DNA from 2 places in the Stenotrophomonas sp. YJH_SMC_40 genome. Region 1 is predicted to be linked to the other one. Evidence: riboswitches for the same ligand, from Rfam matches in the RefSeq annotation. Region 1 holds a riboswitch; the other holds the start of a gene.
What was found. A riboswitch is a leader RNA that binds a small molecule or an ion and turns the genes downstream of it on or off. The one in region 1 is predicted to bind cobalamin.
Positions count from the first base shown of each region.

Region 2: linked by a shared signal. The riboswitch ahead of AC5P6X_RS13020 (epoxyqueuosine reductase QueH) and the one ahead of btuB (TonB-dependent vitamin B12 receptor) in region 1 are both predicted to bind cobalamin.

Region 1 is NZ_JCAFRX010000007.1:110,134-121,043, forward strand. Features, by position in the region: gene AC5P6X_RS14725 (aminotransferase-like domain-containing protein) at 1-1,340, shown strand, start outside; gene bioD (dethiobiotin synthase) at 1,405-2,097, opposite strand; gene AC5P6X_RS14735 (GAF domain-containing protein) at 2,166-2,648, shown strand; gene AC5P6X_RS14740 (TfoX/Sxy family protein) at 2,645-3,007, shown strand; gene AC5P6X_RS14745 (histidine phosphatase family protein) at 3,099-3,677, opposite strand; cobalamin riboswitch at 3,821-4,043, shown strand; gene btuB (TonB-dependent vitamin B12 receptor) at 4,159-6,000, shown strand; gene gph (phosphoglycolate phosphatase) at 6,109-6,771, opposite strand; gene AC5P6X_RS14760 (class I SAM-dependent methyltransferase) at 6,837-7,628, opposite strand; gene AC5P6X_RS14765 (LysR family transcriptional regulator) at 7,625-8,554, opposite strand; gene AC5P6X_RS14770 (NAD(P)-dependent oxidoreductase) at 8,662-9,300, shown strand; gene AC5P6X_RS14775 (MBL fold metallo-hydrolase) at 9,439-10,350, shown strand; gene dinB (DNA polymerase IV) at 10,761-10,910, opposite strand, start outside.
Region 2 is NZ_JCAFRX010000006.1:92,452-103,361, forward strand. Features, by position in the region: gene AC5P6X_RS12995 (CoA-acylating methylmalonate-semialdehyde dehydrogenase) at 1-624, opposite strand, end outside; gene AC5P6X_RS13000 (helix-turn-helix domain-containing protein) at 740-2,107, shown strand; gene AC5P6X_RS13005 (patatin-like phospholipase family protein) at 2,428-4,320, opposite strand; gene AC5P6X_RS13010 (bifunctional nicotinamide-nucleotide adenylyltransferase/Nudix hydroxylase) at 4,514-5,563, shown strand; gene AC5P6X_RS13015 (nicotinate phosphoribosyltransferase) at 5,628-7,037, shown strand; cobalamin riboswitch at 7,121-7,350, shown strand; gene AC5P6X_RS13020 (epoxyqueuosine reductase QueH) at 7,512-8,198, shown strand; gene pncA (bifunctional nicotinamidase/pyrazinamidase) at 8,254-8,880, shown strand; gene purU (formyltetrahydrofolate deformylase) at 9,168-10,019, opposite strand; gene AC5P6X_RS13035 (LysR family transcriptional regulator) at 10,134-10,910, shown strand, end outside.

The DNA.
Region 1 (10,910 bases):
CCTCGCTGCGGCAGATGGCGTCGCAGCGCCGGCTCAGCCTGAACACGGTGATCGCCGCCTACCGCCAGCTGGAAGACGCTGGTCTGGTCATTCCGCGGCCCAAGGCCGGCTTCGAGGTCGCGCCGCGGCTGTCGGTGCCGGAACGTTCGCTGCGCGACACACCTTCTGCGCCCACTGCGCCGCTGCAGCAGGTACTGATGGCCCGCGTGCTGGAAGCACAGCGCCGCCCCGGCGTGATCGACCTGGCCTTTGCCGGCCCGCGCGGTCGCCAGTTCTACCCCGGCGCGCAGCTGGCCAAGCACACGGCGCAGGTACTGCGCCATGGCCAGCAGACCGTGGAGACCTACGCTCGCCCCAACGGCTCGCCACGGCTGCTGGCGCAGATCGTGCGCCGCGGCCCGCGCATGGGCCTGCATACCCACAGCGAACGCCTGCTGCTGACCCACGGTGCGATGGAAGGGCTGCAGCTGGCGCTACGCGCGGTCACCCAGCCCGGTGATGCGGTCGGCATCGAGGCGCCGTCCTACTTCAACCTCTACCCGTTGCTGGCCAACCTCGGCCTGCAGGCCATCGAACTGCCCACCCATCCGCAGCTCGGCCTGGATGTGGATGCGCTGGACGCGCTGCTGGAGCACACGCCGCTGGCCGCACTGGTGGTGATGCCGACCGTGCACAACCCGCTCGGCTGCACCATGCCGACCGCCGCCAAGCAACGCCTGGCCGAACTGGTCAACGCACGCCAGCTGCCGCTGATCGAAGATGCGGTGTATGCCGAGCTGCAGTTCTGCGAACCGCCGGCACCGCTCCTGAAGGCCTTCGATCGCGATGGCTGGGTGATGGTGGTCGGCGGCTTTTCCAAGACGCTGGCGCCGGATTACCGCATCGGCTGGCTCGATGGCGGCCGCTTCGCCGAGCGCATCGCGCTGCTGAAATTCCAGTCCACCGGCGGCGAGCCGCAGCTGCTGGGCGACGCGGTGGCGGCCTATCTGGAGGCGGGCAGCTACGAGCACCACCTGCATCGCATGCGCCGGCTGTACCGCGAACAGGTCGGACGGCTGCGCCAGCTAGTGGCCGAACACTTCCCGGCCGGCACCCGCGCCACCGAACCGCAGGGTGGCTTCCTGCTGTGGCTGGAACTGCCCGGCGTGGACACGCGCGAGCTGTTCGAGCGTGCCCTGCAGGAGGACATCGTTTTCATGCCCGGCCAGGTGTATTCACGCGGCGCGCGGTATCGCCATTGCCTGCGGCTGTCGTGCTGCCAGACGCTGGATGCACGCTTCATCGGCGCGGTGGAGCGGTTGGGTGCGATCGCGCGGGAGCTGGCGGCCGCAGCACGGTAGTGCCGGCCGCTGGCCGGCAACTGCATGGACGTGATTCATCGAGGTTGCCGGCCAGCGGCCGGCACTACCCCAGGTCGTCGAACAGATGCGCGCTCAACGCTTCACCATCCGCCCCCGGCAGATGCGGCAGCCGTCCCCAGCACGGCATCGGCAGGCGCTGCTGCAGCGTGGCGATGTTCTCGTCCTGGCGCTGCATCGCAGGATCAATGTGGTTGCCGATCCAGCCCAGGCGGTCCACGCCGCTGGCCTGCAGTGATTGCGCAGTCAACCGCGCATGGTTGACGCAGCCAAGCCGCATGCCCACCACCAGCAGCACCGGCAGCTGCAGCGCACGCACCAGGTCGAGCTGGTCCAGCGTGGCCGAAACCGGCGCCAGCCAACCGCCAACCCCCTCCACCACCACGATATCGGCCTGCGCGCGCAGTCGCGCGAACGCGGCCACGATCGGCGCCAGTTCCACCTGCACGCCGTCCTCGGCCGCCGCCAGCTCCGGTGCCAGCGGCTGCCGCAGCGCATATGGGTTCAGGTCGGCATAGTCCGGCACCGGCCAGCTGGCCGCCTGCAGTGCCAGCGCGTCCTCGTTGCGCAGGCCCTGCCCCAGGTCTTCGCTGCCACTGGCCACCGGCTTCATGCCGACTGCACGCAGGCCGCGCCGGCGCAGCGCATGCAGCAGCGCAGTGCTGGCCGCGGTCTTGCCGATTTCGGTGTCGGTGCCGGTAACGAACAGGGCGGGCGGCAGCGTGGCAGGCAACGGCATCGATTGGCTCCAACAGGGCAACAGAGCGTGCATTATCGCCGGCCCGTCGCGCTTGCTAGACTGCGGGCATGTTCGCCAATGCCTCGCTCACCGGCAGCAAGCCGGAACAATACGCCCAGCTGCTGGAACAGGCCCGTGGCCTGGTCTACGCCGAGTCCGACCGCATCGCCAACGCGGCCAACCTCTCCGCACTGGTCTACCACGCCCTGCCCGACCTGAACTGGGTGGGTTTCTACCTGTACGATGGCAAGGAACTGGTGGTCGGCCCGTTCCAGGGCCTGCCGGCCTGCGTGCGCATCCCGCTGGACAAGGGCGTGTGCGGTGCCGCCGCCAGCCAGCGGGTCACCCAGCGCGTGGAGGATGTCGACGCCTTCCCCGGCCACATCGCCTGTGATTCGGCCTCGCGTTCGGAGCTGGTGGTACCGCTGCTGCGCGGTGATGAACTGATCGGCGTGTTCGATATCGACAGCCCGAAGGTCGGCCGCTTCGATGCCGACGACCAAGCCGGCCTGGAAGCCATCGCCCGCGTGTTCGTCGAGGCGCTGGGATGAACGCACCCAAGCTGCGCAACATCGGCCCCAAGAGCGCGGCCTGGCTGCGCCAGGTCGGCCTGCGCAGCCGCGACGACCTGGTCGCGATCGGAGCGGTCGGTGCCTTCGTCAAGGTCAAGCGTGCCGGCTTCAAGCCCAGCCTGAACCTGCTGTACTCTCTGGAAGGCGCGCTGCTGGACTGCCACTGGCAGGAACTGAGCGAGCCGCAGCGTGAGGCGCTGGTGCAGGATTACGAAGCACGCATCGCCGCGCATCCGCTGAAGGCGGCCGGCCCGGCGTCGGGCCCGGTGCATGAGCAGCGCTTCGATGCCGACGATGACGCTGAGGACAGCGTGGCCGAGGGCGCGGACGAGGATTGAGGCCTCCGCGTTCATGGGGATGCCGGCCAGCGGCCGGCACTACCAGTGTGATGCTGGATCGGTAGCGCCGGGCCATGCCCGGCGAGTGCGCTCAGGGCTGCTGCAGCTCCAGCAGCTCACCCACCAGCCCGATCTCGCCGCGCTCCAGCCACACCCGCAGGCGCGTGCCGTGGTCGATGCGCAGCGCCCAGCACAGCGACATGGGCAGGCCGCAGACCTGCGACAGCACCATGCGCAACGGGCCGCCATGGCTGACCACCAGCGTCGGCACCGGATCGTCATCATCGAGCAGGCGATCCAGCGCGCGCGCGATGCGCCGCTCGAAGTGGCCCCAGCTCTCGCCATTGGGCGGCGGGAACGCGTGCGGGTCGGCATGGAAGGCCGCCAGTGCATCCTCCGGCAGGTCGAACAGCGACCGCCCGTCCCAATCGCCGAAGTCCAGTTCTTCCCATTCCTCGTCCGCTTCCACGTCCAGTCCGCGCGGGGTGGCCAGGGCCATTGCCGTGTGCAGCGAACGCAGCCGCGGCGAACTGATCACCCGCTCCCAGCGTTGCCCGGCATAGGCCTCGACCAGTTCCTGCGGCAGGCGGGCCAGCTGCGGTGGATCGCTGCGGCCATCGAGGAACTCATCGCGACCGTTGCCGGCATGGCGGACCAGGTCGAGGATCATGCGCGCGTCCCGGACGGGCGACGCAGGTACAGCGGAAAACGGGCGGACATCGGCAACGGCACCACGGGATCGAGCAACCATTCTAAAGGCACAGCAAAGGCAGTCGCGCAGGCGCGACGCAACGGGACGGCCTGCGATGCCGTAGACTGCGCCCACTTCCAGGTGACCTGCGGCCATGGCCGGCAGGTTGAAACGGGAAGCCGGTGACGCGTGATTCCACGCCAGGCCGGCGCTGCCCCCGCAACGGTAAGCACGTCAGTTCCAGGCAACACCGCCACTGTGCCGCAGGCATGGGAAGGCGCCTGGACGGTGGCCTCGCGCCACCCGGCGGCAAGCCCGGAGACCGGCCCGGAAGCCTCAGGTCGCGATGCGGTGGGCATGGCGCTGGATGACCGTGGCGTGCGCTGCGGCATCGGCGCACGCCTGCCTTCGCGGCTCCTCCCCTTCGCCACGCGGGCGTGCGTGGCACCCGGAGTCCCCCATGAAGCTGCAGTCCCGAATGCTGTCCCTGGCCGTGCTGGCCGCCCTGCCCGCGCTGGCCCAGGCCGCCAATGACACCACCGCGCTCGACCAGATCCTGGTCACTGCCACCCGCACCCCGATCGCCCTGCAGGACAGCATCGCGCCGGCGCAGGTGATCGACCGCGCCCAGATCGAATCCAGCCAGGCCACTTCGCTGCAGGAACTGCTGCGCGGTCGCGCCGGCATCAACCTGGCCAATGCCGGCGGCCTCGGCAAGCAGAGCTCGCTGTTCCTGCGCGGTACCAATTCCGGCCACACCGTAGTGCTGGTGGACGGCGTGCGCATCAACAGCGCCGACCTCGGCCTGGCCATGTACCAGGACCTGCCGCTGGCGCAGATCGAGCGCGTCGAAATCGTGCGCGGCCCGCAGTCGAGCCTGTACGGCGCCGACGCCATCGGTGGCGTGATCCAGATCTTCACCCGCCGCAACCAGGGCGATTTCGCCCCGCACTTCCAGCTTGGCGGTGGCAGCAACGGCCTGCGTGAAGCCAGCGGTGGCATTGGCGGCGGTACCGAACGCGGCTGGTTCGGTGCGGATATCGCCTACCAGCATTCCGATGGCATCGATGCCTGCCGCGGCTCGGCCACGCTGTTCACCGGCTGCTTCGCCGACGAGCCCGACCGCGACGGCTACCGCAACCTGTCCAAGAGCCTGCGCGGTGGCTACACCTTCAACGAGCAGTGGAACGTGGAAGGCAGCGCCCTGCGCGCCGACGGCAAGAACCATTACGACGGTTACTACAACTATTCGGAAACCCGCCAGCAGGTGCTGGCCGGCAAGGTGCGCTACACCCCCTCCGAGCGCCTGGCATTCACCGCCAACGTCGGCCGCAGTGACAACGAGTCGGACAACTTCGGCGACTTCGGTGCACGTGGCAGCGCACAGACCCACCGCGACAGCGCCTCCCTGCAGGGCGATTTCGGCGTGGCCGAGGGCCAGCTGCTGAGCGCAGGCGTGGACTGGAGCGAAGACAACCTGGATGGCAGCAGCGCGGGTTACCTGGTCGACAGCCGCCGCAACACCGGCGTGTTCGTGCAGTACCAGGGCCGCTTCGGCCGCCACCAGTTGCAGGCCAGCGCACGCAACGACGACAACCAGCAGTTCGGCAACCACGCCACCGGCAGCGTTGGCTGGGCGATGGAGCTGGGCCACGGCCTGCGCCTCAACGCCAGCTATGGCACGGCGTTCAAGGCACCGACCTTCAGCGATCTGTACGACCCGTGGAGCGGCGTGCCGACGTTGAAGCCGGAGAAGTCCAAGAGCGCCAACCTCGGCGTTTCGCAGCAGGGCCAGGGCTGGCACTGGGGCCTGGACGTGTATGAAACCCGCATCGATGACCTGATCACCTACGATGCGGCAACCTTCAAGATGCAGCAGGTGGAGAAGGCCCGCATCCGCGGTGCCGAGCTGACCGGTGGCGTGCTGCTGGCCGGCTTCGACATCAACGCGCAGCTGAGCTACACCGACCCGCGCAACCGCACCGGCGGCAGCACCCAGTTCGACAACTGGCTGCCACGCCGCGCGCAGCAGACCGCGCGCCTGGACATCGACCGTCGCTTCGGCGATTTCCGCGCAGGCCTGACTGTGCAGGGTGCCGGCAAGCGCTACGACGATGCCGCCAACGCGGTGAAGGTGGGAGGTTACGGCACGCTGGACCTGCGCGCTGAGTACGCACTGACGCCATCGTGGTCGCTGCTGGCACGTGCCGCCAACGTCTTCGACCGTCGCTACGAAACGGTGGCATGGTTCAACCAGCCCGGCCGCGAGTACCAGTTGAGCGTGCGTTACCAGCCGAAGTGAGCGCAACGTTCATGGTAGTGCCGGCCGCTGGCCGGCAACATCATGACCTTCGGCAACGCATCCCGGGTTGCCGGCCAGCGGCCGGCACTACCCATTGCGTTGACCGGGTTACCGGCCGGCGGCCAACCCCGGCAGTTCACGCAGGTCGTCGATCACCGCCACCGCGTGCGCGGTGGCCAGGTCCAGGCCGCGCGGATAGCCGTAGCGCACCAGCGCGATCGGCATGCCGGCCTCTTCGGCGGCGCGGTAGTCGGTCAACGAATCACCCACCATCAGGCAGGACTCCACCGGCAGCCCGAAGTGCGCGGCGATGTGCCGCAGTGGCTCGCCACTGGGCTTGCGCTGCGGCAGCGAATCCCCCCCCAGTACCAGCGCGAATGCATCACCGATACCCAGGTGCTGCAGCAGCGGCGGCACCAGTGCTTCGGGCTTGTTGGTGCAGATCGCCAGCGGCACGTTGCGCGCACGCAGTTGCGCCAGCGCTTCGCCCACGCCGTCGAACAGGCGCGGGCTACGCAGCAGGCACTCACGGTAGTGCACCATGAACACCGGCATCACCTCGGCCAGGTCCACCTCGCTGCCGGCGGCCTGCACCGCCTGTTCGACCAGACGACGCACGCCGTCGCCGATCCAGCCCAGAACCGTGGCTTCCGGCACGCGCGCCAGGCCGATGTCTTCCAGCGTGCGGTTCAGTGCTTCGGCAATATCGGCAGCGCTGTCGACCAGCGTGCCATCGAGGTCGAACACGACCAGCGGATAGGGATACGACAAGGGAACGGCACCTGTGCGACGTGGGACCGTCCATTGTACGCCGCTGGTTTTTGCACCGATCCGCCTCAGCCGATCCGGCGCGCGCGGGTAGCCAGGAACGTGGGCAGGTAACGGTCGATCAGGAAGCGCGGCTGCGGCTGCCAGTCTTCCATGAAGCGATCGATCACGAAGCCGGCATCCAGCTGTCCACCGATCAGTTCTGTCAGGCTGTGGCCGAAGGTCAGCGCATCGCCCCGCGCCAGCTTCGCCTCGCGCTCGGCCGGTGGCAGGTCTTCCAGGTCCGAATAGGGAATGGCGTACTGCGGCCGGATCAGGCCCTGTGCATCAAGCTGCGGATCGCGCGCGCCGACGAACAGCACCGGGTTGTAGAAGCTGGCCATCAGCATGCCATCGCGCGCCAGCACGCGGCGGCATTCGGTCCACACCGGGCGCACGTCGGGCACATACAGGTTGGAGATCGGGTGGAACACCACATCGAAGCTGTCGTTGGCGAAGGCGTGCAGGTCGCGCATGTCGCCCTGCACCGTGCGCAGCCGCAGGCCGTCGCGCGCCGCCACGCTGCGGTCCTGTTCCAGCTGCCCATCGGACAGATCGAACACAGTGACGTCGGCCCCGGCCGCCGCCAGCACCGGTGCCTGCTGGCCACCGCCCGAGGCCAGGCACAGGACCCGGCGGCCGCGCACATCACCCAGCCAGTCCAGCGGCAGGGCGCGGGGCGTCAGGTGCACCTGCCAACGTCCTTCGCGCGCGGCGGCAACGGTTGAACTTTCCACCGGGCGCGACCATTCGCGCACTTCGCTGGCCTGGCGGTCCCAGGCAGCACGGTTGTGGTCGATCAAGGCCTGTCCGTGGTTCATGTGTTCTCCTTGCCCGGTGGGCGCCAATCCAGATCCTGGAAGGCCGGGCTGGCGAAACACTCGGCCAGGAAGTCCAGGAATCGCCGCATGATAGCGGGCTGCTGGCGCCGTGATGCGTACACGGCATGAATGCCGAGTTCGTCCAGACTGAACTCGGGCAACAACTCGATCAGCTCGCCACTGCGCAGCAGTGGCGCCACCTGGTAGGTCGGCAGCATCGCGATGCCGGCGCCCGCACGCACCGCTTCCAGCAACAGCGACGCTTCGTTGGCGCTGATGTTGCCGCCCACCGCCACCGACAGCGAACGGCCATCGCGGTGCAGCTGCCACAGGCTCTTGCCCACGTAGTGATGGGTCAGGCAGTTGTGCCCGGCCAGGTGTTCCGGGGCGGTAGGCGTACCGCGCGCCTGCAGGTACGACGGCGTCGCGCACAGCACCGAGCGGCAGGTGGCCAGCCGTCGTGCGATCAGGCTGGGATCGATCTGGCGGGCGATGCGCACGGCAAGGTCCACCCGCTCTTCCACCAGGTTCACCATGCGGTCGACCAGCAGCAGCTCGATGCGTGCCGCCGGATGGCGCGCAACAAAGCCGGCCACCGCCCGCGCCAGGTGGCTCTGCCCGAACGACACGCTGGCAGTCACCCGCAGCGTGCCATGCGGCTCCGGATCATCGCTGGCCAGCTCACCCTGCAGTTCCTCGCCGATGGCCAGCATCTGCCGGAAGCGCGCCAGCGCCGCCTCGCCGGGGCCGGTCAGGCTGACCCGGCGCGTGGTCCGGTGCAGCAGGCGCGCGCCCAGCCAAGCCTCGACCTCGGCCAGGTAGCGGCTGACCATCGCCCGCGACATGTCCAGCACCTCGGCGGCGGCGGTGAGGCTGCCGCGCTCGGCCACCTCGACGAATACGGTCATGGCGGTCAGTCGGTCCATATGCTCGATCCATGCAACAAACAAGCGCGTTATACGCTGTTTTTCGAGCGACTGCAGCGGCCTAGAGTGGCCCCATTCCCACCCATACCACCCCACGGAGTCCTGCCATGAAGATCGCCCTCGTTGGTTCCACCGGCAACATCGGCCGCCAGATCGCCCGCCACGCGCTGGCCAACGGCCACGAACTCACTGTCATCGTGCGCAACGCGCAGGATCTTCCGGCCGAACTGGACGGCGCCCATCCGGTGGTCGCCCCGCTGGATGACCAGGACGCGCTGGTCGCCGCCATCGCCGGCCACGACGTGCTGGCCAGCGCCTATGGCCCGCGCCCGGGCGATGACATCGGCCGCGTCGGCGACGTGGCTGCACAGCTGGCCGCCGCCGTGCGCAAGGCCGGTGTACCGCGCCTGGTGGTGGTCGGTGGCGCCGGCAGCCTGGAAGTCGCGCCCGGCGTGCAGCTGGTCGATACCCCCACCTTCCCGGAGGCCTACAAGCCGTACGCGCTGGCCCATCGTGAAGCCTTCAATCGACTGCAGGCGGCGGACGATCTGGACTGGACCTTCTTCTCGCCGGCGGCCGAAATCGGCCCGGGTGAAGAGCGCGGCCAGTACCGCGTGCAGCCCAAGGCCTTCCTGGCCGACGCCAGCGGCCACAGCCGCATCAGCTATGCCGACTACGGCGCCGCGTTCGTCGCCGAGCTGGAAGCGCACCAGTACCCGAAGCAGATCATCACCGCGGCGTACTGATCGACGCGCGTGCCCTGTAGAGCCGAAGGCAACGGCAGGAGCCGTTGCCAACGTCGCTTGCGACGGCCCGCAGGGGCCCGGGCAAGGACGCCCGGCATAGCCCACGTTCGGCTCCCCATTCGACACAAGGAATTTCCCATGCGCACCGCTGCCCTGCTGCTTCCCCTCGCCCTGGCCGCCAGCTTCACCAGTGCGCCGCTGCTGGCCGCACCGGCCACCGCGGCGCCCGCGGCAGCGACAAAATCCCAGCTGCACCTGCAGACCTTCCATCCCGGTCCGCAGGCGATGTTCTCGGTGTCCTCGGTGCTGATCGAAGGCCGCCGCGATGCGATCCTGGTCAACGCGCAGTTCGGCGCCAGCGATGCGCGCAAGCTGGTCGAGCTGATCCGCGCCAGCGGCAAGCAGCTGACAACGATCTACATCAGCCACGGTGATCCGGACTACTACTTCGGCCTGGCAACCCTGCAGGACGCGTTCCCGCAGGCACGCATCGTTGCCACTGCGCAGACCGTTGCCCACATCCAGCAGACCCAGGCCGGCAAGCTGGCCTACTGGGGGCCGAAGATGGGTGCCGACGTGCCGTCGCGCATCGTGGTGCCGCAGGTGCTGGATGGCGATGCCCTGCAGCTGGAAGGCCAGCGCCTGCCGCTGATCGGCCTGGATGGCCCGACCCCGGACCGCACGGTGCTGTGGGTGCCGTCGCTGCGCGCGATCGTCGGCGGCATTCCGGTGGTGGCCGGTGAACACGTGTGGATGGCCGACACGCAGACGCCGAAGTCGCATGCCGACTGGCTGCAGACCCTGCAGCGGTTGCAGGCGCTGAAGCCGAAGGTGGTGGTGCCGGGGCATTACGCGCCGGGTGCCGCACTGGATGCCAGTGCGCTGGTGTTCACGGCGGACTACATCCGCGCGTTCGATGCCGAGACAGCCAAGGCCAAGGACAGTGCGGCGCTGGTGAAGGCGATGCAGGCGCGCTATCCGAAGCTGGCGGGCGTGGCGTCGCTGGAGCTGAGTGCGAAGGTGGCCAAGGGCGAGATGCACTGGCCGTGAGGTAGGGAGTTTTCTTTTTGCAGGGCTGCGCCCTGCACCCGCAGAGGCAACAGCAACAGCTGGCTATCCGTGGGATGGCGGGGTGGGTCCGGTTGCGGGGGACGCTGCAAGTCCCCCTCCGGGGTCCGGCCCAGCCGCTGGCGGCTGTGCGTTCGGGCGCTTGCGAAGCAGTGCTTCGCAAGCAAAGCGCCCTCACCCATGTAAGCTCGATCGCGGCTTGCTCGTGTGCGCTGTCCTGCGCACACGGCAAGACCGGGGTTGGGCGTCCTGCCCAACCCGCCCGAGGCATGCCTCGGGCCCATGCGGCTCACGCCCCCGCAACCGGACCCACCCCGCCTTCGACAGTTTCCTGCTGCTGATGGAACCTGCTGCTGTTGGTGGGTGCCGACCGTTGGTCGACACGGCAATGATCAGTGCTCGAACAGTTCCCCCTGCACCACCGGCTCCTTTTCGCGGAAGCCACCCAGCCCGACGCCGACCAGGCGGTAACGCGTCTCGGCCGGCAGATCGACCCTCGCGCGCAGCAACAGGGCGATGTCACGCAGTTCTTCCATCGATTC
Region 2 (10,910 bases), on a different contig from region 1:
GCCGTGGACGACGTTCAGCACGCCCTTCGGAATGCCGGCTTCCAGGGCAAGCTCGACCAGGCGCATGGTGACCATCGGGTCCTGCTCGGACGGCTTGAGGATGAAGGTGTTGCCCGTTGCAATCGCCATCGGGAACATCCACAGCGGGATCATCGCCGGGAAGTTGAACGGGGTGATGCCAGCGCACACGCCCAGCGGCTGCATGATCGTGTAGGTGTCCACGCCATTGGCCACGTTGTTGGCCAGCTCGCCCAGCTGCAGGTTGCCGATGGCGGCGGCGTGCTCGACCACTTCCAGGCCACGGAACACATCACCTTCGGCGTCCGGCAGGGTCTTGCCCTGTTCGGCGGTGAGGATGTGGGCCAGCTCGCTCATGTTCTCGCGGATCAGCTGCTGGTACTTCAGGAAGATGCGCGCGCGGGTGCCGATCGGGGTCTTGCGCCAGGTCTTGAAGGCTTCCTTGGCGGCGGCGACGGCGGCGTCCACTTCGCCGGTGGTGGCGAACGGCACCTTGGCCAGCACGTCCTGGGTGGCCGGATTGATCACGTCCTGCCAGTGGGAGGTGGCCGATTCAACGAACTGGCCATCGATCAGCATGCGGATACGGGGCGCTGCAACAGTCATGACGACAATCCCACGGGGTGCGAAAGATGCTTGGCATTATTCACAGCAACCGACTCGATTTCCGGGCTGAATCCGCTTAATCTGGCCAACACGCCAGACGATTCATGTTAATTCTGTGAATAATTCAGCCACCCAGCGGCAGCTTGGCCTGCGCTTGCTACGGCTGCGCGAGCAGCGCGGCTACAGCCAGGTGGACCTGGCCCGCGCCTTGGGCCTGTCGGCCAGTTACCTGAACCAGATCGAGCGCAACAAACGCCCACTCACCCCGGCCGTGCAGAAGAAGCTGGGCGAGGTACTGGGCGATGTTTCCTCACTGTTCGACGAAGATGAACCCGCTGCCCTGCAGGAAGCACTGGGCGAGACCCTGCGCGACCTCGGCTTGGCCGACGTCAGCGCGACCGAGCTGCGCGCCCTGGCCGGCAACCTGCCGCAGGTCAGCCGCGCACTGCTGGACCTGCACCGCCGCCACCTGGCGCTGCGCGAGCATGCCGCCGCGCTGGAGTTCCAGCTGGGCGAGCCCGGTGCCGGCAGCACACTGCCGGCCGGCGACCAGGTACGCGAGTTCTTCAACCGCATGCACAACCACATTCCCGAGCTGGACGAGCTGGCCGAGCGCCTGTTCGCCGAGTGGGGGCTGTCACCCGGGCATGTGGCACCGCGGCTGCGCCAGCTGCTGGCCGACCGCCATGGCGTGCTGGTGGAAGTGGCCGCCCTGCAGGCCGGGCGCGAGAAACGACAATACGATGCCGGTGCGCGGCGGCTGTGGCTGCCCGATTACCTGGAGCCCGGCCAGCAGGCGTTCCAGATGGCGGCCGAGCTGGCCCTTCACGGCTACCTGCCGCAGATCGATGCGGTAGTGGCGCGCGCTGGCTTTACCGATAAGGCACGCATCGCGCAGGCGCGGATTGGCTTGTCGAATTACTTCGCCGGTGCGTTGGTGATGCCGTACATGCGTTTCCTGCGTGCGGCCGAGGCCAGCAGTTACGACATCGAGCTGCTGGCGCACCAGTTCGGCGTGGGCTTTGAAGCGGTCTGTCATCGGCTGAGCACGTTGGCGCGGCGCAGCGCGCCCGGGCTGCCGTTCTTCTTCATCCGCGTGGATCGCGCCGGCAACGTCTCCAAGCGCCATTCGGCCACCGACTTCCACTTCTCGCAGGTGGGAGGGTCGTGCCCGCTGTGGATCGTCTACGAGGCGTTCAACCAGCCCGGCCGCATCCTCACCCAGACCGCGCGCATGCCCGATGGGCGGCGCCACTTCTGGCTGGCGCGGCAGGTCAGCAGCGGGCCGGTGGGCCATGGCCAGCCACGCAAGACCTTCGCGGTGGCGCTGGGCTGCGACCTGCAGCACGCCGAACGACTGGTGTATTCGCTGGGGCTGGATGTACAGAGCCCGGGGAACTCGGTGTCGATCGGGCCGGGTTGCCGGGTGTGCCCGCGCGAGGACTGCATGCAGCGCGCGTTCGCGCAGTTGCCGGGGCGGTAGGGTTGGTTCGGCAGGGCTGCGCCCTGCACCTGCGGTAGTGCCGGCCGCTGGCCGGCAACCTCAAAAGCAACAGCGGGCTTTCCGTGGGATGGCGGGGCGGTGTCGGATTGCGGGGACGCCGTGAACCCGTCCCTGAAGTGCCCCCCCGGCATCCATGCCGCGGACACCCCGCAATCCGACACCACCCCGCCTTCGACAGTTTCCTCCTGCTGCTGGAACCTGATGCTGATGCTGATGCTGATGGTGGGTGCCGACCGTTGGTCGGCACGCTCTGGCCCTGCGCGAAATGCATCCACGCATGGCGTGGATCTACTGCCGGCTCAGTAGATCGGCGTGACCTTCATCTGCGGCAGCGGACGCGGTGCTCCGTCGGTAAGGTCCGGGCCGAGGTCTTCCCAGGTACGTCCCTGCTCGACCATCAACCCCCACAGCTGCTGCGAGGCCAGCCGCTTGTCTTCCGAGCCCAGCTTGTACGACGGCGGTGCCGGTTCCCCGCGGGCAACCATCGCGTACGCCGCGCGGTAAGCCAGTACCTGCTGCGCCGGATCATCGGTGCGTGCCACTTCCAGCGTGTAGCGCTGGTAGGCCGAGGCCAGGTTGCGCCAGCGGATCCAGTAGTGATTCTCGAACGAGAACGAACAGAAGCGCGCACCGGCGAGGCTGCCCTTGTCGGCGATGCGGGTCAGCACCTCCTGCGGCATGTCCAGGTTCATGCCGCCCTCGTCGCCCTGCAGGCTGACGTGCACGATGCGGTCGCGGTAACCCGGCGCGCGCGCCTGCAGCAGATCGCGCCAGTTCTGCATGGTCGCCACCACCGCGAACATGAAGCGGCCCAGCTCGGCGGCCGCCAGCGGTGTGGCGATCGACTGGTAGGTGCGCTGCCAGCCGTGTCGGTTCTCGGTGGGCAGGAACACCGCGTGCTCCAGCGACTGGCGGCCACTGCTGCCGTGGTTCACCTCTTCGGCGTGCTGCGGGTAGACCAGATTGATGGCGAAGGTCGGCCAGCGCGGCAACGCGGCATCGAACAGATGGATCGGGAAATTGCTGCTGATGCCACCATCGGAGAACCAGCAGATGCGGAAGGCGGTGATCACCGGGCCGCAAGCCTGCCCGGCGCTGGTCAGCCCTTCCATGCTGTCGGCCACGTTGTGCTCGGGGTCGGCCGCCGGCGCGGTCGGCTCGCAGCGTCGTTCGCGGCGTGAGGGTTCATGCAGCGGCACCGCGCTGATCAGCAGCGGGAAGCTCAGGCTCATGCGCGTGGCCACCAGCACCGGCAGCTTCGGGCCCGGCGGCAGGTGGTAGTACTGCCGCCCTTCCACCTCCAGCGGCGGGCCGGCCTGCGTCACCAGCCACTGCACCACGCTGGCCGGGAACAGCTGCTCGAATTCCTCGCGCAGGAACCAGAACTGCGCGCCGCCCAGCGGCAGCGTGCGCGGCTCGTTGTGCGACACGCAGGTGGTGATCATCTGCAGGCTGATCGCATGCGGGCTGTCCGGCTCGCCGGCATAGCGCGGCGCATCGTGCAGGTCGGCGAAGGTGAGCGGTGCATCCAACGGCTTGCCGGACAACTGCTGCAGGCATTCGTGCAGCCACTCGGTCAGTGCCGGCGTGCGAGCATCGCGGCCGAGGCCGCTGCACAGGCCCAGCAGATTGCGTCGCGCCACGCGTGCCACACGAAGCGCGGCACCGGCCACACCCGCACCGTACGCACACAGCAGCGACGGCAGCAGCGTGGCCGCCACCCCGCTCCAACCACCGCCCCACCAGCCCAGGCCGAGCAGCAGCGCCAGCGACACCAGCACTTCCAGCGGCGCGATCTCGAACACGGCAACGGCCAGGCACAGCAGCTTGTGCGGCAGGCTGGCATTGCCGGTCAGCACCACCAGCAGGCGATAGGCCGCGCGTGCGCCGCGTGCGGGCTGGAACAGGCTGTAGATGAAGCCGCGCCGCGACAGCTGCGCCGACACCGCCGACAACCCGCCATAGCCTGCATCGCCGGGCAGGTGCTCGCCGGCCTGCTGGCGACGATCACCGCAGGCCGCCGCAGCCGCCACGGCGGCGGCGATGGCGCCGGCCGAAGTGCCGCCGATGCTCTTGAAGCGATACTCGCGCGCCAGCGCCAGTACCGCATTGGGGTACACGATGCCGCTGGTGATGCCGCCTTTCATGACCAGATCGCAGTACTTGTCCGCCACTGTCTTGCCCCCGAGCATGCCGTCCGCCGCGTGGGTGCCAGTATGGCGCAGGGGCTTCTCAGGGCCTGAGAACAACGGCGCAGTCCGCGCACGCAATGCGCCGTTCAGCAGAAAGCACGGCTGCAGGCTTGACCCGCCCCGCCATCGGCGTAGCATCTGCAGCAAGCCAAGGGACAGACCCGCGGCTGCCACAACGACATGAGGGATTCTCATGGAATTCGACTATCTCGTCTTCATCGGGCGATTCGAGCCCTTCCACAACGGCCACGCCGCCGTTGCCCGCCTGGCCCTGAGCCGGGCCCGCAAGCTGATCTTCCTGGTCGGCTCTGCCGATACCCCCCGCAGCCTGCGCAATCCCTGGACCGTGGCCGAACGCGCCGTGATGATCCAGGCCGCCCTCGATGGCCACACCGACCGTCTGCTGATCCGCCCGCTGCGTGACCACCTGTACAACGAAGCGCAGTGGATCGCCAACGTGCAGCGCCAGGTGGCTGAAGCCCTGCGCAACGACGGCGCCGCCGCCGATGCGAAGGTGGGCCTGATCGGCATGGACAAGGACGCGTCCAGCTACTACCTGCGCGAGTTCCCGCAGTGGCCGCTGGTGGACGTGCAGCACACCGCCACCCTGTCGGCCACCGAGCTGCGGCGCTACCTGTTCGAAGCCGGCGACGTCGACTTCCACGGTGCGCTGCTGATGCTGCGTGGCAATGTGCCGGGGCCGGTGTACGACATGCTTGAAGCGTTCCGCAAAAGCGCGCCTGCCTATGGCCAGCTGGTGGCCGAGTACCGCTTCATCGAACAGTACAAGGCCGCCTGGAAGGATGCGCCCTACGCGCCCACCTTCGTCACCACCGATGCGGTGGTGGTGCATTCAGGCCACGTGCTGCTGGTGCGTCGCCGCTCGGAACCCGGCAAGGGGCTGTGGGCGCTGCCCGGCGGCTTCGTCGGCCAGGAACAGAGCCTGCTCGACAGCTGCCTGCGCGAACTGCGCGAGGAAACCCGGCTGAAGATTCCACTGCCGGTGCTGAAGGGTTCGCTGAAGGGCCAGCAGGTCTTCGACCACCCCGACCGCAGCCAGCGCGGCCGCACCATCACCCACGGCTTCCACTTCGAGTTTCCGGCCGGTGACCTGCCGCCGGTGCGCGGCGGCGATGACGCTGACAAGGCGCGCTGGATCCCGGTGAGCGAAGCCCTGGACATGGGCCCGCAGCTGTTCGAAGACCACCTGCACATCCTGGAGTATTTCCTCGGCCGCGGCTGACAGGCCCGGCCTCCCCACTGGCGGATAGACCGCTGGTGTCACTCGACGCGAAGGAGCTTCCGTCATGCACTACCTCGATAATCTTCTCCTCAACACCGACAGCTACAAGGCCAGCCATTGGCTGCAGTACCCGCCGGGTACCGATGCCACGTTCTTCTACGTCGAATCACGTGGCGGCCTGCACGATCGCACGGTGTTCTTCGGCCTGCAGGCGATCCTCAAGGACGCGCTGGCACGACCGGTCACCCACGCCGACATCGACGACGCTGCTGCGGTATTCGCCGCGCACGGCGAACCGTTCAACGAGGCCGGCTGGCGCGATATCGTCGACCGGCTTGGCGGCCACCTGCCGGTGCGCATCCGCGCCGTTCCCGAGGGCAGCGTGGTGCCCACCCACCAGGCACTGATGACCATCGAGTCGACCGATCCGGCTGCGTTCTGGGTGCCGTCGTACCTGGAAACGCTGCTGCTGCGCGTGTGGTATCCGGTCACCGTGGCCACCATCAGCTGGCACGCACGGCAGACCATCGCCGCGTTCCTGCAGCAGACCAGCGACGACCCGCAGGGGCAGCTGCCGTTCAAGCTGCACGACTTCGGCGCGCGCGGTGTATCGAGCCTGGAATCGGCCGCGTTGGGCGGTGCCGCGCACCTGGTCAACTTCCTCGGCACCGATACCGTGTCGGCGCTGTGCCTGGCACGCGCGCACTACCACGCGCCGATGGCCGGCTATTCGATTCCGGCCGCCGAGCACAGCACCATCACCAGTTGGGGCCGCGAACGCGAGGTGGACGCCTATCGCAACATGCTGCGCCAGTTCGGCAAGCCCGGTTCGATCGTGGCGGTGGTGTCGGACAGCTATGACATCTACCGCGCGATCAGCGAACACTGGGGCACCACCCTGCGCGATGACGTGATCGCGTCGGGCGCCACCCTGGTCATCCGTCCCGACTCGGGTGACCCGGTGGAGGTGGTGGCCGAAAGCCTGCGCCGGCTGGATGAAGCCTTCGGCCACGCGATCAACGGCAAGGGCTATCGCGTGCTCAACCACGTGCGGGTGATCCAGGGCGATGGCATCAATCCGGACACCATCCGCGCGATCCTGCAGCGCATCACCGACAACGGCTACGCCGCCGACAACGTGGCCTTCGGCATGGGCGGTGCGCTGCTGCAGCGGCTGGACCGCGATACGCAGAAGTTCGCGCTGAAGTGCTCGGCCGCACGGGTCGAGGGCGAGTGGATCGACGTCTACAAGGATCCGGTCACCGACGCCGGCAAGGCCAGCAAGCGTGGCCGCATGCGCCTGCTGCGCCGCCTGGACGATGGCAGCCTGCATACGGTGCCACTGCCGGCCAATGGCGACGACACCCTGCCGGACGGCTTCGAGGACGCAATGGTGACCGTGTGGGAGAACGGCCGCCTGCTGCACGACCAGCGGCTGGACGACATCCGCACGCGGGCGGCCGTGGGGCATTGAAGGTGCATCCCGACCGGGGTCGGATCCCGTTGCAGCGCAGCGGGCTCTGCCCCCTGCGCTCTTGACCGGCGCCACCAACAGGTCCACCTTGCACACGCCGAAGGTATCCCTCCCATCGCTGCGGCGCGGGGAGGGATTTAAACGGGAATCCGGTGAAGGCGCCTCGCGCGTCCATTCCGGAGCTGCCCCGCAGCGGTGAATGGAAACGAATCCTGCCAACAGCACTGGGCTCGCGCCTGGGAAGCGGCGGGTAGTAGGTGGGCTGCGGCCCGTGTCCATCAGCCCGAATACCGGCCCCGGCCGGGGGACACGACCGTCCCCTGACTCGACCTGGAATCTCCGCGGGGAGGTTGCCGGGGCCGTCGTCGTCCTGCGCGTGCAGGCGGTGTGGCCGCGCGCGTCCTGTTCACGGTATCCGGCCAGACCCGTTCACCCACGCGCTGATGCATGGGCCACCGCCGTTGCCGGCGGTCCATGCGGTACCTGACGATGACCGAGCTCCAACGCCCCACCCTGACCCTGCCCGCCGACGGCAAGCGCCTGCTGCTGCATTCGTGCTGCGCGCCCTGTTCCGGCGAAGTGATGGAGGCGATCACCGCCTCCGGGATCGACTACGCGATCTTCTTCTACAACCCCAACATCCACCCGGTGAAGGAGTACGAGCTGCGCAAGCAGGAGAACATCCGCTTCGCCGAGCAGCACGGCATTCCCTTCATCGACTGCGACTACGACACCGACAACTGGTTCAGCCGTGCACGCGGCATGGAAAACGAGCCCGAGCGCGGCATCCGCTGCACGATGTGCTTCGACATGCGCTTCGAGCGCACTGCGCTGTACGCGCACGAGCACGGTTACGACACCATCAGTTCTTCGCTGGGCATCTCGCGCTGGAAGAACATGGCGCAGATCAACGACTGCGGCATCCGCGCCGCCTCGCGCTATGAAGGCCTGCAGTACTGGGACTACAACTGGCGCAAGGGCGGCGGTGCCAGCCGCATGATCGAGATCAGCAAGCGCGAGCAGTTCTACCAGCAGGAATACTGCGGCTGCGTGTACTCGCTGCGCGATGCCAACCACCATCGCCGCGAGAATGGCCGCGAGCGGATCAAGATCGGCCTGTTGTACTACGGGCAGGACGCTGGGACGCCGCAGGACGATTGACGTGCAGGCATGGGGCGGCCACGCTGGTCGCCCCTTCTGTTGTACCGGAACTGCCATGACCGCCCTGCCCGCCGATGTCGCCCTGCTGGTGATCGACCTGCAGCCGGACTTCATGCCCGGTGGCGCCCTGGCCTGCGACCAGGGCGATGCGCTGGTGGCACCCATTGCCGATCTGCTGGCGCAGCGCCGCTACCGCACCGTGGTGGCAACACAGGACTGGCACCCGGCCGACCATGCCTCGTTCGCCAGCCAGCACCCCGGCCAGCGTCCGTTCGAGACCATCCTGCTGCATGCGCAGCCGCAGACCCTGTGGCCCGACCACTGCGTGCAGGGCAGCGCCGGTGCCGCCCTGCATCCGGGCGTGGACTGGACCGTGGCCGACCTGATCCTGCGCAAGGGCATGCGCCAACAGGTGGATTCGTACAGCGCCTTCCGCGAGAACCACGGCCCCGATGGCGAGCGCCCGGCCACCGGCCTGGCCGGCTGGCTGCATGAACGCCGCATCCGCGAAGTGCACGTATGCGGCCTGGCCCGTGACTACTGCGTGCTGTGGAGCGCGCAGGACGCGGTGAAGTCCGGCTTCCGGGTGAAGTTCCTGTGGGAGCTGACCCGGCCGGTGACCGAAGCCAATGACGCGATGGTGCGCGAGGCGCTGGGCAAGGCGGGGATCGCGATCGTCTGAGGCGTGACCGCCGGGCATGGCCCGGCGCTACCGCGCACGTCGCTTATGCCGCTTGCGCGCTCCTGCCCACAACAACACAATCGATTCATCCAGCCCCCTAACTACGCCCCCCTACAGATCGCGGGACGGCCGAACCGGGGGCTTTTCATTGGATGAAATCAGGATTCGGTAGTGCCGGCCGCTGGCCGGCAACCTCGGGATCTCTGCAGTTGCCGGCCAGCGGCCGGCACTACCGGATAGCAACCGTGGTAGCGCCGCGCCATGCCCGGCGGACGCGGGATGGGCGATTACCGGAATACCACCGTGCGATGCCCATTGAGCAGGATGCGGTGCTCCACATGGCGGCGAACCGCGCGTGCCAGCACCAGCGATTCGGTATCACTTCCCAGCCGCACCAGTTCACGCGGTGCCATCGCATGGTCCACGCGGGCCACGTCCTGTTCGATGATCGGGCCTTCGTCCAGGTCCTCGGTGACATAGTGCGCGGTGGCGCCGATGATCTTGACCCCACGCGCGTGTGCCTGGTGGTACGGCTGCGCGCCCTTGAAGCTGGGCAGGAAGCTGTGGTGGATGTTGATCGCACGGCCAGCCAGCGCGCGGCACAGCGTGGGTGACAGGATCTGCATGTAGCGCGCCAGCACCACCAGGTCGATGCGCTCGCGCTCGACCAGGTCGATGATCTGCTGCTCCTGCACCGCGCGTGTATCGGCGGTCACCGGCAGGTGGTGGAACGGCACCTGGTAGGACGCCGCCAGCGGCGCGAAGTCGGCGTGGTTGGACGCCACTGCTGCGATGTCCACCTTCAGCTGGCCGCTGTGGGCGCGGAACAGCAGGTCGTTGAGGCAATGCCCCTGTTTGCTGACCAGCACCAGCAGCCGCGCGCGGCGTCGGCCATCGTGCAGCTGCCAGTCCATGCCGAAGCCCTCGGCAAGCGTGGCCATGGCCGCGTGCACGGTTTCCAGCGGCAGGCCGGCATCGCGGTCGAAGTGCACGCGCAGGAAGAAGCGGCCACTCTCCTCATCGCCGAACTGCTGGGCGTCGAGGATGTTGCAGCCGTGGTCGAACAGCAGGCCGGACACGCGGTAGACGATGCCGGTGCGGTCGGGGCAGGACAGGGTAAGAATGGAATCGGGGCGCATCGCTACAGTGTAGGGCAGCGCCCTGCCCAGCGGCCGGATGATCACGGGTGCAACCGGCCTGCTTGGTTCAGTACCAAGCGATACTTGGACCTTCCCGTGGCAAGCTGGTCGGTCATGAACCTGTTGCAACTGATCCGCAGCTTCACCCGCACCGCAGAGACCGGCAGCATTGCCGCCGCGGCCCGCATCCTTGGCATCAGCGCCACCGCGGTCGGCCAGAACATCAACCGGCTGGAGGCCCATCTGGGCGTACGGTTGCTGAACCGGAGTACGCGGCAGCTGGCGCTCAGCGAGGCCGGCGCGCTGTACCTGGCGCAGGTGCGCCACATCGAAGCCGACCTGGCGCGCGCGCAGGCGATGGTCACCGCCGGTGACATCGAACCGGCCGGGCCGCTGCGCATCGCCAGCAGCAGCGCCTTCGGTCGCCACGTGCTTGCCCCCTTGTTGCCTTCACTGCAGCAGCTCTACCCACAACTGCAGCTGGAGCTGCGCCTGACCGACCGCGCCGTGCAGCATGGGCCGGAAGCGGTGGATGCCAGCATCCGCATCGGGGCGCAGCTGGAGGATGGGGTGGTCGCGCGGCAGCTGGCGCGTGTTCCGTTCGTGTTCTGTGCCTCGCCGGCCTACCTGAAGGCGCACGGCACCCCGCAACAGCCTTCCGATCTGGGCGGTCATCGCGGGTTGCTGCACCGCTTCCCCACCGATGGCCGGCCATTGCGCTGGGGCCTGCTGAAGGACGGCCAGCGCGTGGACGCCGCGCTGCCACCGAGCATGGTCTGCGATGACATCGATGCGCTGGCGACGCTGGCGGCGGCCGGTGCCGGCATCACCCGGCTGGCCGCATTCGTGGCCGAGCCGTACCTGCGCGAGGGCCGCCTGCAGGCGGTGTTC